Regions from separate parts of the Bacillus lumedeiriae genome, predicted to be linked through region 2. Evidence: predicted binding sites of a transcription regulator. Region 2 holds the regulator's gene; the other holds the start of a gene.

Region 1 (7,336 bases), 290 kb from region 2:
TGTGTGCTTAATTTTATTCCAAGTACCGGTCTCTTCTGTTTTTTTTCCTCATCAAACAGCCAAATGGGAAAGTTACTTAACACTCCGCCGTCTACTACAAGCGCTTTTTCATGAGGGCCGCATAACTTTACAGGCTGGAAAAAGTAAGGAAGCGTACAGCTCATTCTCACCGCCCGCGCAATAGAAAAGGTTCGGGGATTAATTTTATAAGCCGGCAAGTCGTCTGGAAGTGTAAGCATTCGGCCATTCGTAATATCCGATGTAACCACCCGCAAAGTTTCAGGTGCCAGATCGCCAAATGAATAGATTCCTTTTTGCGCTAGTAAGCCTTCCAGCCATTGTTCGAGTTTTTTCCCCTTATACAATCCCAGTTTAAAATAAATTTTCAGCCAGCGGACGAACGGAACGTCAAAAGGGGCTTCGTCAAGCAGCTGTTTTCCATTGACATCTTTTACTATTTTCTTCAATTCCTCACTCGTATACCCCGCAGCAATTAAGGCCGCTATAATCGCCCCGGCACTTGTGCCCGCCAGCCGTACAAATGTCAGCCCTCTATTTTCAATCGCCTCATAGGCACCAACGAGGGCAAACCCTTTAATCCCCCCTCCAGAAAAGACCCCGTCAATTCGCATACACCTTTCTCCCCTCTTTACCCGCTTTTTATATATGTAAGCGGAAAGAATTTGTCCTAGAAGAGAATCTTAAAAAACGATGATTGGCGGGAGCAGCTCGTTTGTTGACTTTGGACATTTGATCGTTATTTTAACGCAGTGCTGTTCGGTAACTTTGTTCATAAAAAAACCAGCTTCCTGAGAAAGCTGGAAGCTGGTTTTATCCATTATTTATTACAATCCACATTTCAGCTGGGCGCCGCAGTTTGTGCAAGTGTTGCATCCACCCATTTCTTCTACTGTTCCTTTACGGCAGACCGGGCATGTATTGCCGACTTCGCTGCCGATCGTTACATTGGTAGAGCGGATTTCTTGAATCGTATCAACGAGAACGATGTGATGCTCATGTTCTTTCGTTGTCGTCTCTTCTTGTTCATCAAAATTATTTTCTTCCGCTTTTAACGTTAAGACTTGTGCATCACGGCTGCCGTCTACATACACTGTGCCGCCTTTTGCGCCGCCTTTGTAAAGACGCTCATACACCCGCTCAACTTGTTCCACTGTATACCCGCGCGGTGCGTTGACCGTTTTGGATATCGAGCTGTCGATCCAGCGCTGAATGACACATTGAACATCCGCGTGCGCTTCAGGCGCAAGGCTCATCGCTGTCACAAACCATTCTGGCAGCTGATCTGGATCTGCCTCCGGATGCTGTTCTAAATAATCTTTAACAATATCCGCCTTCACTTCAATAAACTTCCCTAAACGTCCACTGCGGTAGTATGTGAAGGAGAAGTAAGGTTCTAAACCTGTTGACACTCCAACCATTGTTCCAGTGGACCCCGTTGGAGCAACAGTTAAGAGATGCGAATTCCGAATGCCGTGTTCAAGAATTGCTTCTCGTACATCTTCCGGCATTTTCTTCATATAACCAGTTTCCGTGAACGCTTGGCGCAGGCGGTTTGTTTCTTCCGCTGTTTCACCTTCAAGGAACGGAAAGCTGCCTTTTTCTTTCGCCAGCTCAACAGATGCTCTGTAAGCTGTTGTTGCAATCGTTTCGAATACTTTGTCCACTAATTCGTTGCCTTCAGGCGAACCGTATTCTTTTTCACAATAAATGAGCAAGTCTGCAAGTCCCATGACACCAAGACCGACGCGGCGTTCACCGAGCGCTTGCTTTTTGTTTTCTTCTAAGAAATAAGGAGTCGCATCAATGACGTTGTCCTGCATTCGGACGCCCGTGCGAACCGTTTCTTTTAACTTCTCAAAATTCACCGTTTTTGTTTCTTTGTCTGCCATTTCAGCCAAATTTACAGCAGCTAAGTTACAGACAGAAAATGGTGCGAGCGGCTGCTCCCCACACGGATTCGTCGCTACTACTTGCTGGCCATAGGCTTTCGCATTCGTCATATCGTTGGCATTGTCAATGAAAAAGATGCCTGGCTCTGCAGAGTACGTTGCACAAATGTTAATCAAGTTCCATAATTCCCGCGCCTTGATTTTTCGGTATGTGCGCACAGCATGTCCTTGCTTTTCCCATTCGCGGACATCGCCGATTTTATGCCAGTTTTCATTATAGTAAACCATTTCTTCTTTTGTATATTTTTCAACAGCTGGAAAGCGCAGTTCATAGTCAGCGTCTTTTTCCACTGCTTCCATAAAGTCTTTTGTCAGACAGATAGAAATGTTGGCGCCTGTTAAAAATTCTGAGTTATGAACGGTGTATGTTCCGCCTGTTCTGAGTTTCTCTTCTGCTTCTTTAATAATTTCAGCACTGAATCCGCCGTAGCCAGGAATGTTTTTGTAATTCACCACTCCTTGGTACATCGCTTCTTCACGTTCAGTAAGGGGCTTAAAGTTCAGCTTGTCCTTCGCCGCTTTTTTGATTTGTTCATCTTCTGTATTTTCAAGCAAATAGCGTAAAATACGCGGATTTTGCATTTTTGAAATGATAAATTCTACAATATCTGGATGCCAGTCCGCTAACATGATCATTTGCGCTCCGCGTCTGGACCCACCCTGTTCCACAAGGTGTGTCAGTTTCGCAATGTCATCAAGCCAGGAGACCGATCCGGATGATTTTCCGTTCACGCCTTTGGCCAGTGTGTTGCGCGGGCGAAGGGTTGAACCGTTAGTGCCGACACCGCCGCCGCGGCTCATGATTTCCATTACTTGCTTACGATGTTCAGAAATGCCTTCACGTGAATCCGGAACGAAAGGCATCACGTAGCAATTAAAGTATGTTACGTCAGTCTGTGCTCCCGCTCCGTAAAGAACGCGTCCCGCTGGAATAAAGTTTAAGTTCACGAGCTCTTGGTAGAATTTCTCGAACCATTCTTTCCGTTTTTCTTCTGTTGTTTCCACAGAGGCAAGACCTGTTGCGTTGCGCTTAGCGATTTGTTCGTAATAGATTTCTAGAGGTTTTTCAATCACATCAAGCGGACGGCGAATGATCCCTGTTTCCTGCTCTTTCGGATCATCGAGAGCACCGCGGAATTCTTCATCCACAAGTACCTCCGCTTTTTTCTCCTGCCAATCGATACTAGTAATGAAACCAACACCTCTTGCTGGAAACTTCGGATCCTCTTTAATCGTTAACACAACAAAATCGCCTTCTGTTAATGTGACTTTCTCCGTGTCTTTAAACGAATAGCGGTCGATCATTACGAGACGTGAAACCCCTTTATGAGTGATTTTCATATCCGGGGTGACAGGATGAACTTGTGGAAAGACACTGATGTCTTTGTTCAGTCTGTCAATGTTGAGGGACATATTCTTTTGTGACGCAACAGACATAATCACAACTCCTTTTCTTCTACAAATTTCGTAGTCATTCAAACATTATATAACGATATTTTTAACTAAAAACTAAAACAAACACAACATATTGTGTTTGTTTTTCCTAACTCATTACTATATATTGAGTTAAAAACATTTTTTTGTCAAGCTGAAAAATAACGGGTTTTATGGGTAAAAGTGCGATTTCATTAGATAAAGCAGCGATACTCTCGAAAAAAGAAAAACTTTCATGTTTGCCTATCAATTAAGAAACCAGTCATTTTTCCGCAAAAAAAGAGAACAGACCTCAAGGCCAGTTTCTCTTTTGCTGGACGATTCACCTTTTGAAATTCCATTCATCCGAAGAGTACTTTTCTTTTGCAAGTTGTTCAATATAGATCATTTCTTCCCGTGTAAATTCATACGGCTCCAATTCAATGCCAAGACCTTCTTCAAACCCTTTTTTAAATGCTTCTCCTGCCATACGATAGGTCACTTTATTCGGGCTGATTTCATTCACGGCAACAGCTTTATTTTTAAATGCTTGCTGCATCCGCTCTTTCACGCGTTCATTTGAATATGTAAATAAACTGAACAGCTTATCTTCATCCAGATCAAGCAAAATCGAACCGTGCTGCAGAATCACACCTTTTTGTCTCGTTTGCGCACTTCCTGCTACCTTTCGGCCTTCAACAACGAGTTCATACCAGCTTGGCGCATCGAAACAGACAGAGGAGCGTGGATTTTTCAAACTGCTTTTTTCCTCTTCCGTTCTTGGTATCGCAAAATAAGCGTCTAATCCAAGCTGATGAAACCCTTTTAGAATTCCTTCAGATATCACCCTGTACGCTTCCGTCACCCCCGTCGGCATATTAGGATGCTCCTCTGTCACAATGACACTGTATGTCAATTCATGCTCGTGAAGCACACCCCTTCCGCCTGTTGGACGACGGACGAAACCGAGACCATGTCGTTTAACAGCAGCAAAATCAATTTCCTTTGCCGCTTTTTGAAAATAGCCGATCGACAGCGCTGCCGGCTCCCATCCATAAAAACGAATAACCGGCGGAATTTTGCCTTCGCTGTGCCACTCCAGCAGAGCTTCATCCATTGCCATATTGAAGCTTGCCGATTGCCGGCCGGAATCAACAAACTTCCAAGTTTCTTTTTTCATGATGATTGCCGCCTTCTTTATAATAAATTCACTCACCTAGTGTATCAAAAGCAGAGAAAAAAACAAAGAGGTATACACTGTGTTTATTTCTTTTGATTCTTCACACAGCCACGTTTATAATAGAAATCAGCGCATGTCTACTAGGAAGGGGTGTATCCAATGCTCTATACAATAGCTACCATTTTAGGCGTCATTATTTTGTATACTTTATATATGTATTTTTCCCAGAAAAAAGCGGTCAAGCCGCTCTCTCAGGAAGAGTTCATTAAAGGCTACCGCAAGGCGCAGCTCATTGACGTCCGTGAACCGAACGAATTTGAAGCCGGCCATATTCTTGGCGCCCGTAATATCCCACTTACACAATTAAAAACGCGCATGAAAGAAATCCGTCCCGACAAGACCGTATATCTATACTGCCAAAGCGGCATACGCAGCGGCCGGGCGGCCCAGACACTGTACAAAAAAGGCTACCGCGATCTTTATCATCTTCGAGGCGGCTTTAAACAATGGACTGGAAAAGTGAAAAGTAAGTGAAAAGAGGCTGACCCAAAAGGTCGTTAAAAACGACTGTTTAGGGTCAGTCTTTCTTTTGTTTTTTTTTGACAAAATCCAAACGATGATGTTTTACTAAGTTGATTGTAGTGGAAGGCGCGAAGACTCCTGCAGGGAAGCGAAGCACCTAGAATGGAAATCAATGAACAAGTTTAAAAAAATCACACAACAAAGGGGATGCCCCTAAAGTTATACTCTTGGGACATCCTCTCTTTTCTATATTAAATATTTTGCAATTCTTTTTCGTAACGAAGGACAGGCTTGCGAGCCGCTGTCGTTTCATCAAGACGGCCGATGACGGTTGTATGAGGCGCTTCTTGAACGATTTCAGGATTTGTTTCTGCTTCCCTCGCAATCTGAATCATCTTATCAATAAACGCATCAAGTGTTTCTTTTGATTCGGTTTCTGTCGGCTCGATCATAATACACTCTTCTACATTCAGCGGGAAGTAGATCGTTGGCGGATGAAAACCGAAATCAAGCAGACGCTTCGCTATATCAAGCGTACGTACACCAAGCTTTTTCTGACGCTTACCGCTCAACACAAATTCATGCTTACAATGACGGTCAAATGGCAGGTCGAAATAAGGAGCGAGCCTGCGCATCATATAGTTCGCATTTAATACAGCATATTCCGTCACTGCTTTCAAGCCATCCGGTCCCATCGAACGGATATATGTGTAAGCCCGAACGTTAATACCAAAGTTTCCATAGAATGGCTTCACGCGCCCAATCGCTTGCGGACGATCATAGTCGAAGTGGTATACATCGTCTTTTTTCACTAACACAGGCTTCGGCAAATAAGGAATCAAGTCTTTCTTCACACCTACAGGGCCAGATCCCGGACCGCCGCCGCCGTGGGGACCAGTGAACGTTTTATGAAGGTTTAAGTGAACGACGTCAAATCCCATGTCTCCAGGCCGCGCTTTCGACATAACCGCATTTAAGTTTGCCCCATCATAGTACACCTTGCCGCCGACCCCATGAATAATTTCGGCTATTTCTAAAATATTCTCTTCAAACAAGCCAAGCGTGTTTGGATTCGTCAGCATAAGCGCAGCCGTTGTTTCATCGGCCACACGTTTCAAGTCTTCTAAATCGACTAATCCGTCTTCTCCCGATTTGACCGTCACTGTTTCAAAGCCTGCGACCGTCGCAGAGGCCGGGTTTGTACCATGAGCAGAGTCGGGAACGATGACCTTTGTACGATTGAAATCACCATTTGTTTCGTGATACGCACGGATCATCATCAGTGCCGTCCATTCACCATGAGCACCAGCTGCCGGCTGAAGGGTCACTTCATCCATACCAGTAATCTCTTTTAAGTGCTCCTGCAGATCATACATGAGCTCCAATGCCCCTTGTACAGTCTCTTCCTGCTGAAGCGGATGAATATAAGCGAAGCCGTCAAAACGTGCGACATCTTCATTGATTTTTGGGTTATATTTCATCGTACATGAACCAAGCGGATAAAATCCTGAGTCTACCCCATGATTTCTCTTCGATAACGCTGTATAATGACGCATAATGTCGAGCTCAGACACCTCTGGAAGTTCAGGTTCTTCTTCCCGCAAATACCCAGCAGGCAAAAGTGCCGATAAAGCTGTTTCCGGTACATCTAACTCAGGCAGACTATAGCCAATCCGCCCCGGCTGAGACACTTCAAATATAAGCTCCTGATCGTTCTTATTCATGGCTATCCCCCAATTCTGCTGCAAAGAGCTCAATTTCTTCTTTTGTCCGCAATTCTGTCACAGCAACTAACATACAATTCTCTAATTCTTTATAAGTAAGCCCAAGATCATAGCCGCCTATTATTCCCTTTTTAAACAGCTTTTGATTCACTTCTTTGATGGGCTTATTTAAACGGACAACAAACTCATTAAATATTGGTCCATCAAACACGATATCCAGACCATGCTGCTTCATTGTTTCTCTAGCAAAAAATGCTTTTTGCAAGTTTTGCACCGCGATTTCACGAACACCTTTTTTACCTAAAGCTGTCATCGCTACGCTGGCTGCGAGAGCATTGAGTGCCTGGTTAGAACAAATATTAGAAGTCGCTTTATCACGGCGAATATGCTGCTCACGCGCCTGCAGTGTCAGCACAAATCCGCGGCGGCCTTCATCATCATGTGTCTGGCCAACAAGACGGCCCGGCACTTTACGCATCAGCTTTTTCGTTACGGCAAAGTATCCACAATGTGGTCCGCCGAATTGA
Region 2 (7,336 bases):
GGATTTGTGACAACCTTGCTCCAGCGCCGCCGGTATATTCCGGAAATTACGAGCCGTAATTTCAATTTGCGCGGCTTTGGAGAGCGGACTGCGATGAATACTCCGATTCAAGGCAGTGCGGCCGATATTATTAAAAAAGCAATGATTGCGGCAGTTGAAAAGCTAGAAAAAGAAAAACTTAAGTCGAAGCTATTGCTGCAAGTGCATGATGAATTAATTTTTGAAGTGCCAAAATCAGAAATCGAAACGATGAAACGGCTCGTTCCAGAGGTCATGGAACAGGCAGTAAAGTTGAAGGTTCCATTAAAGGTAGATTATTCTTACGGACCGACATGGTACGATGCGAAATAATAAACAGGACGGAAGGGAGAGATCCGCTTGCCTGAAATGCCAGAAGTGGAAACTGTCCGGCGTACACTTGAACAGCTCGTCGTCGGCAAAACGATTCAAGGAGTAGAGATCCGCTGGCCGAATATTATAAAAAAACCGGAGCAAGCTGAACAGTTTGCTCATGCATTAGTTGGAGAAACTATTCGTGATGTCGTGCGAAGAGGAAAGTTTTTAATTTTTGTGCTCGATCATTACTCGCTCGTTTCTCATTTACGCATGGAGGGCAAATACCGTTTGCATGAATGCGGAGAAGAGGAAGAACCGCATACGCATGTGTTATTCAAATTCACCGATCACTCCGAGCTGCGTTACCGCGATGTGAGGAAGTTCGGCACGATGCACTTATTTCAAAGAGGACAGGAATACGATTCTTTGCCTCTTTCACAGCTCGGTCCGGAGCCATTTTCAGATCATTTTTCCATTGACTATGTGAAGAGTAAACTAGAAAAAACGGAACGAAATATGAAAGCTGTGCTGCTGGATCAAAAAGTATTTGTCGGTCTTGGCAACATTTATGTAGATGAAACACTCTTTCGTGCTCGAATTCATCCAGAGAGAAAAGCCAATTCACTCAGGGAAGAAGAAATTGTGATTCTTCATCAAGAAATTGTCGCCACGTTAGAAGAAGCTGTTGAAAAGGGTGGAAGTACGATTCGCTCATATGTGAACAGCCAGGGACAAGCTGGTACGTTTCAAGAAACTCATTTCGTATATGGCCGCACAGGAGAACCTTGCAAAAAATGCGGTGAACCGATTATTAAAATGAAAACAGCCGGCCGGGGCACACATATTTGCCCGAACTGTCAAAGGCTTCTGCCTAGGTAAAATTGAACCTTCCCATCTATCCTTCCATATACTACAGTAACGTTCGACAGGGGAGGAGCTGTTTAATGGATGGGTATCTTTCATTGTTTATGCTTGCAGCGGCGGTTAGTTTAGACAGTTTTAGTGCGGGGCTTGCTTACGGATTGAAGAAGCTGAAATTGCCAGTCAAATCTTCTATTGTTTTATCCCTTTGTTCAGCAACGGCACTTCTCGCCGCGATGGGAGCGGGCCATTGGCTCAGCAGGTGGTTTAGCGGAGCAGCAGCGAGCCGGCTTGGCGGTGTGATTTTAATTTCTCTTGGGATGTGGGTACTGTGGCAATTTTTCCGAGGAGGACAAAAGCACGGACAGACGGAAGAAAGGCCGCTCATCCATTTAGAGTTGAAGCGGTTAGGTGTAGTTATTCATATTTTCAAACGACCGACTGCTGCTGACTTGGATCAGTCGGGGACGATTACCGGGCTGGAGGCGCTGCTGCTTGGATGCGCGCTGTCGCTTGATGCATTCGGTGCAGGGATTGGCGCGGCCATGCTTGGCTATCCGGCGCTGCTTCTCGCATCAGCAGTTGCTGTTATGAACTTCCTATTTGTCACAAGCGGTCTCGCCTGCGGCCGGAAATTTGCGGGCATTCTATGGATACAACGGGTTGCTTTTATTCCTGGTATTTTATTAATCATTTTAGGGACATTAAAAATCTAGTAACGTAGAGGGGGAAGACGATGGCAGTAATGATCGGGCTGACCGGCGGCATTGCAAGTGGAAAAAGCACGGTCAGCCGCCTGTTACAAGAGTTAGGCTACACGATAGTAGATGCGGATGTGGCTGCCCGGACAGTAGTTGAGCCGGGCAGCCCGGCGCTTTCGCAGATTGCCGGGGCATTTGGTGATGAAGTGCTTTTGCCCGATGGTTCACTTGACCGCAGAAAACTAGGCGACCTTATTTTTAATGATGAAAAACAGCGGGAAAAACTGAACGCCATCGTTCATCCAGCTGTCCGCCAGTTCATGATGGCTGAGAAAGAGGCGGCTATTGAAGAAGGAAAGCAAACAATCATTATGGACATTCCACTTTTATATGAAAGCAAGCTGACATGGATGGTGGACAAGGTTCTTGTTGTTTACACAGATGAAGCCACCCAGCTGCACAGGCTTATGGTACGCAACGATTTAGATGAGGCGGCAGCTCAAGCGCGGATCGCCTCTCAGCTTCCACTCCGCGAAAAAGCCAAAAAAGCCGATGCTGTCATTAACAACAATGGCACGATCGAACAAACGAAACAACAGCTGCTGCATATTATTAAAGATTGGAAACTTATTCCTTAATCCTGTGTAAAAGTATTCGGGTCTTTTCATTTTCAAAATAGTTAAACTTTTTATTTTGTCGTTTTTAAGGTTCTTTTTGAAAGTGAATATGTTATACTAATCGCAGATAAGAAAACAATTAAGTATAACATTTATAAATATAGGAGGAACCGATATATGAAGGCGAAAGTAGCAATTAACGGATTTGGCCGTATCGGAAGAATGGTGTTCCGCAAAGCAATTTTAGAGGATAATTTTGAGATTGTAGCAGTGAATGCAAGCTATCCTGCAGAAACACTCGCTCATTTAATTAAGTATGACACAAATCATGGAAAATTTGAAGGCGATGTGCAAGTTGAAGAACGTGCATTGATCGTAAATGGCAAGCGTGTTCAATTAGTAAATAACCGCGATCCTCGTGAACTTCCATGGAAAGAGCTTGGCATTGATATTGTTATTGAAGCAACAGGGAAATTCAATGACCGCGAAAAAGCAGCTCTACATCTAGAAGCTGGAGCGAAAAAAGTAGTGTTAACAGCGCCTGGTAAAAATGAAGATGTGACGATCGTAATGGGTGTCAATGAGAACGATTTAGACATCGAAAAACATGAAGTGATTTCTAATGCTTCTTGTACAACAAACTGTTTAGCTCCAGTAGCAAAAGTGCTCGATGACAAATTTGGTATTGAAAATGGCTTAATGACAACTGTCCATGCCTACACAAATGACCAAAATAATATTGACAACCCGCATAAAGATTTACGCCGTGCCCGTGCATGTGCTCAATCTATTATTCCAACATCTACAGGAGCGGCAAAAGCGCTGTCACTTGTTCTTCCTCAATTAAAAGGGAAAATTCATGGCATGGCTTTACGTGTACCAACGTCTAACGTTTCTTTAGTTGATCTTGTGGTTGACTTAAAGCGTGAAGTAACAGTAGATGAAATCAATAACGTGTTTATCGAAGCGTCTCAAGGTGCGTTAAAAGGCATTCTTGACTATACAACAGAGCCGTTAGTATCTGTTGATTTTAACACAAATCCTCATTCATCGATTATCGACGGTTTATCAACAATCGTGATGGATGGTACAAAAGTGAAGGTTCTTGCATGGTATGATAACGAGTGGGGTTATTCTTGCCGCGTCACTGATCTTGTGAAGTACGTAGCTGAAAATATGAAAAAAAAAATTGAAGTAACTGCATAATTAATAAAAAAGGAACTGTTTCATAAGAACCGGGCAATTTGGTTTTGGGACAGTTCCATTCTTCTGTTTTCAAGGGAATTCATGCATAAGTCTTTCACAGCAGCGCTGAACAATATATTTTGATTTCTTTTATACCTATGCAATAAGTTCCCAAGACAATCCTTTCGAAAAAATTCATACAAGATGTTGCAAAATTAGACACTTCACAGTATACTAATTTTCGTGTGAAACAAATAGCTGCTTAAAGGGTTAGGACCTCTTCGGACTAACTTTCCCCCGTGGCGGTTATCACTTTTACAACGAATCTTCTAAAAAATTGTAAAAGGGGGAAACGATCTTTGGATACTATGGGTCGTCACGTCATCGCAGAACTATGGGGCTGCAATCTTGAGAAATTAAATGATATGGAAACAATTGAACAGATTTTTGTGGATGCTGCATTAAAGTCAGGTGCTGAAATTCGCGAGGTGGCTTTTCATAAATTTGCCCCTCAAGGTGTAAGTGGAGTCGTCATCATTTCTGAATCGCATTTAACTATTCATAGCTTTCCAGAACACGGCTACGCAAGCATTGATGTATATACTTGCGGAGACCTTGATCCGAATATTGCAGCCAATTACATCGCAGAGGCACTAGAGGCAGAGATACAGGAAAAGATGGAAATGCCTCGAGGAATGGGCCCTGTTCAAGTAAAACAAAAAGCAAGTGTGTTATAAAAAAGGTGTATGCGATGAGCATACACTTTTTTGATTTAGACAAAGTCTAGTTAGATTCCCTTAGGCATTAAATCTATCATGGTCTTGTGCATTTGGCTTCTTTTTAATATGATGAAAGTAGCGAATTTAGAATCGGGGTTGATATAATGAAATGTCCGGCTTGTGAACATAACGGCACCCGGGTCATCGATTCAAGACCTGTGGACGAAGCGCGTTCGATCCGCCGCCGCCGGGAGTGTGAATCGTGTGCCTACCGGTTTACCACTTTCGAAAAAGTGGAAGACTTGCCGTTGATTGTTGTGAAGAAAGAAGGTACGCGGGAAGAATTTAACCGTGAAAAGCTTTTGCGAGGGCTGATTAAAGCATGTGAAAAGCGTCCGGTTTCCCTCGAACAGCTGGAGAAGTTGACAATGGATGTGGAAAAAGACATACGAAGCCAGGGGGTTTCAGAAATCCAATCGGAAAAAGTTGGAGAAATGATTATGGACCGGCTGGCAGCGATAGATGAAGTAGCTTACGTTCGTTTTGCTTCTGTATACCGCCAATTTAAAGATATTAATGTGTTTTTGGACGAGTTAAAGGAATTAATAAAAAAAGAAGAATAGTAAGCTGGAGGAAACGACCGTTCTCTAGCTTTTTTTTATCATTGAAAGGTTAGATGGGTGATATGAAAAGACATTGGAACGAAATTCAGCCGGTAGATGAGTACATAGCCTGTCTTAGCGGAACACTTCATGAAACGGATCGGCGCATTTTAACATTTTTGTATCAGCCGCTGCTCGGAACGACTTGCTTTAGTTTGTATATGACGCTTTGGGGAGAGGTGGAAGAAAATCGACTTCGTGCCCAAGCGGCAAATCATTACCATTTAATGAATGTTCTTGATAAAAATCTTCAGGAGATTTATGAAGCGCGTCTAAAGCTTGAAGCGCTTGGATTATTAAAAACATTCGTAAGAAAAAACAATGACTTGCGTGAATTTGTTTATGAGCTGCAGCCGCCTCTCACGCCGCAGCAGTTTTTTAACGATGGCATGCTTAATGTGTTTCTGTATCGTAAAATTGGCCGGTCCCACTTTTTAAGGCTGAAAGAATTTTTCACGGATGACACTACGTATACAGTCGAACACGTAGACATTACGAAAGATTTTCAAGAGGTATTTTCTGCCGGCACGCCGCCGCTTGACCGTGATATGTTGGAAGACAGCCTGCTTTCGAAAGATAAGATGTTTGTGTCTAAATCAAAGGGAAAAGGCATTCCTCTCAAAGTCGATCAATTTGACTTTAGTTTATTGGAAAGTTCCCTTCAGGGAGCGATGATACCAAAATCCGCACTGACACCGTTTGTAAAAGAAATGATTGTGAAGCTGGCTCATCTTTACGGTATTACACCGCTTGAAATGAAAAATTTACTGCTGACGGCTGTTGATGAGAAGGACGAGATTGATGTAGACGTGCTGCGTAAATCGGCTCGTGATTGGTATCAGCTGGAAAAGGATGAAAAGCTGCCTGAACTTGTTCACTTAGTCCAGCCGGCGGCGCTGCGTACGATTCAAAGCGAACCGGCCTCTAAAGAAGAAGAACTGATTCAATATTTAGAAACGATATCTCCGCGGCAGCTGTTAATTGATATTTCGGGCAGTATGCCGTCGAGTTCAGATATGCAAGTGATTGAGGGGATCCTTTTTCAATATAAACTGCCGGCAGGTGTCACGAATGTACTTATCCAATACGTGATGCTGAAAACCGACATGAAGCTGACGAAAAAATATATCGAAAAAATCGCATCACACTGGGCGCGCAAAAAGGTAAAGACCGTGAAAGATGCGATGGAGCTTGCAAAAAATGAGCACCGTCAATATGCAGAGTGGGCTAAAAGTAAAGGAAAGCCGAAACAAAAAGTGACCCGTACAGAAAAGCTTCCTGACTGGTTTTATGAAGAAGGGAAAGAAAAAGAAAACGGAAAAGGTCCTTCTCCAGCTGCTGATCAGGAACTAGAAGCGAAAAGACAGGCGCTTGCGGAAAAAATCAAGAACAGGCGCTTGAAAAGGCAGGTGACAAACAGCGATGAAGAGAATTGATGAAACGCTAAATAAATTGACGCGTTCTCCCGATTTTAAAGCCCGTTATGAAAAGACACGCCAAGAAATTTTAAATGATCCGGCTGTCCGTCACTTTTTGCGTGAACACGAAGGTCAAATAACATCGGACATTCTTGATAAATATTTAATGAAGCTGTATGAGTATAAAACCCAAAGCTTCTCTTGTGAAAAATGCCCGAGCCTTCGTGAGTGTATTAACGTCATGAAAGGTTTTGAACCGAAGCTCGTTTGGCGCCGCGGCAGCATCGATATTGATTATCATCGCTGCTCGCGTAAAATTCGAGATGATGAACAAAGAAAGAACGAAAAGCTAATCAACAGCATTTATGTGCCGAAAGATATTTTGAATGCTGATTTTTCCAATCTTGATTTAGGAGATCTCGGCCGGCTGAGGGCGATCGAATTGGCCCAGCAGTTTACAGAAATATATTCGAAAGATCAATCGACGAAGGGATTGTTTATTTACGGTCCATTCGGTGTTGGGAAATCATATTTGTTAGGCGCTGTAGCGAATGAACTGGCGGACATGAATGTCCCTTCCCTCATCGTGTACTTTCCAGAGTTTGTTCGGGAGATGAAGCAGTCATTCAATGATCAGTCGATGAACTCGAAGCTTGAGGCTGTCAAAAAAGCACGGATACTGATGATTGACGATATTGGCGCAGAAGCCATGTCCAGTTGGATGCGTGATGATATTCTCGGAACAATTTTGCAGTTTAGAATGCTTGAAGGACTGCCGACGTTCTTTACTTCCAACTTTAGTTATGATGAGCTTGAGCATCATTTAACGTATTCCCA

What was found. The regulator NrdR, encoded in region 2, represses ribonucleotide reductase genes. The targets are predictions, from matches to a motif close to AACACNATATATNGTGTT.
Region 1: a site for NrdR is predicted at 3,488-3,505, ahead of QYG89_RS01360 (vitamin B12-dependent ribonucleotide reductase). Genes of this name have one in related genera too.

The regions. Positions count from the first base shown of each region.
Region 1 covers NZ_JAUIYO010000001.1:253,539-260,874, forward strand. The annotation lists gene QYG89_RS01355 (patatin-like phospholipase family protein) at 1-632, opposite strand, end outside; gene QYG89_RS01360 (vitamin B12-dependent ribonucleotide reductase) at 846-3,407, opposite strand; gene QYG89_RS01365 (lipoate--protein ligase family protein) at 3,727-4,563, opposite strand; gene QYG89_RS01370 (rhodanese-like domain-containing protein) at 4,723-5,097, shown strand; gene gcvPB (aminomethyl-transferring glycine dehydrogenase subunit GcvPB) at 5,337-6,809, opposite strand; gene gcvPA (aminomethyl-transferring glycine dehydrogenase subunit GcvPA) at 6,802-7,336, opposite strand, start outside.
Region 2 covers NZ_JAUIYO010000001.1:541,195-548,530, reverse strand. The annotation lists gene polA (DNA polymerase I) at 1-351, shown strand, start outside; gene mutM (DNA-formamidopyrimidine glycosylase) at 379-1,215, shown strand; gene ytaF (sporulation membrane protein YtaF) at 1,281-1,913, shown strand; gene coaE (dephospho-CoA kinase) at 1,934-2,536, shown strand; gene QYG89_RS02835 (glyceraldehyde-3-phosphate dehydrogenase) at 2,693-3,721, shown strand; gene speD (adenosylmethionine decarboxylase) at 4,060-4,437, shown strand; gene nrdR (transcriptional regulator NrdR) at 4,584-5,042, shown strand; gene QYG89_RS02820 (replication initiation and membrane attachment family protein) at 5,105-6,517, shown strand; gene dnaI (primosomal protein DnaI) at 6,504-7,336, shown strand, end outside.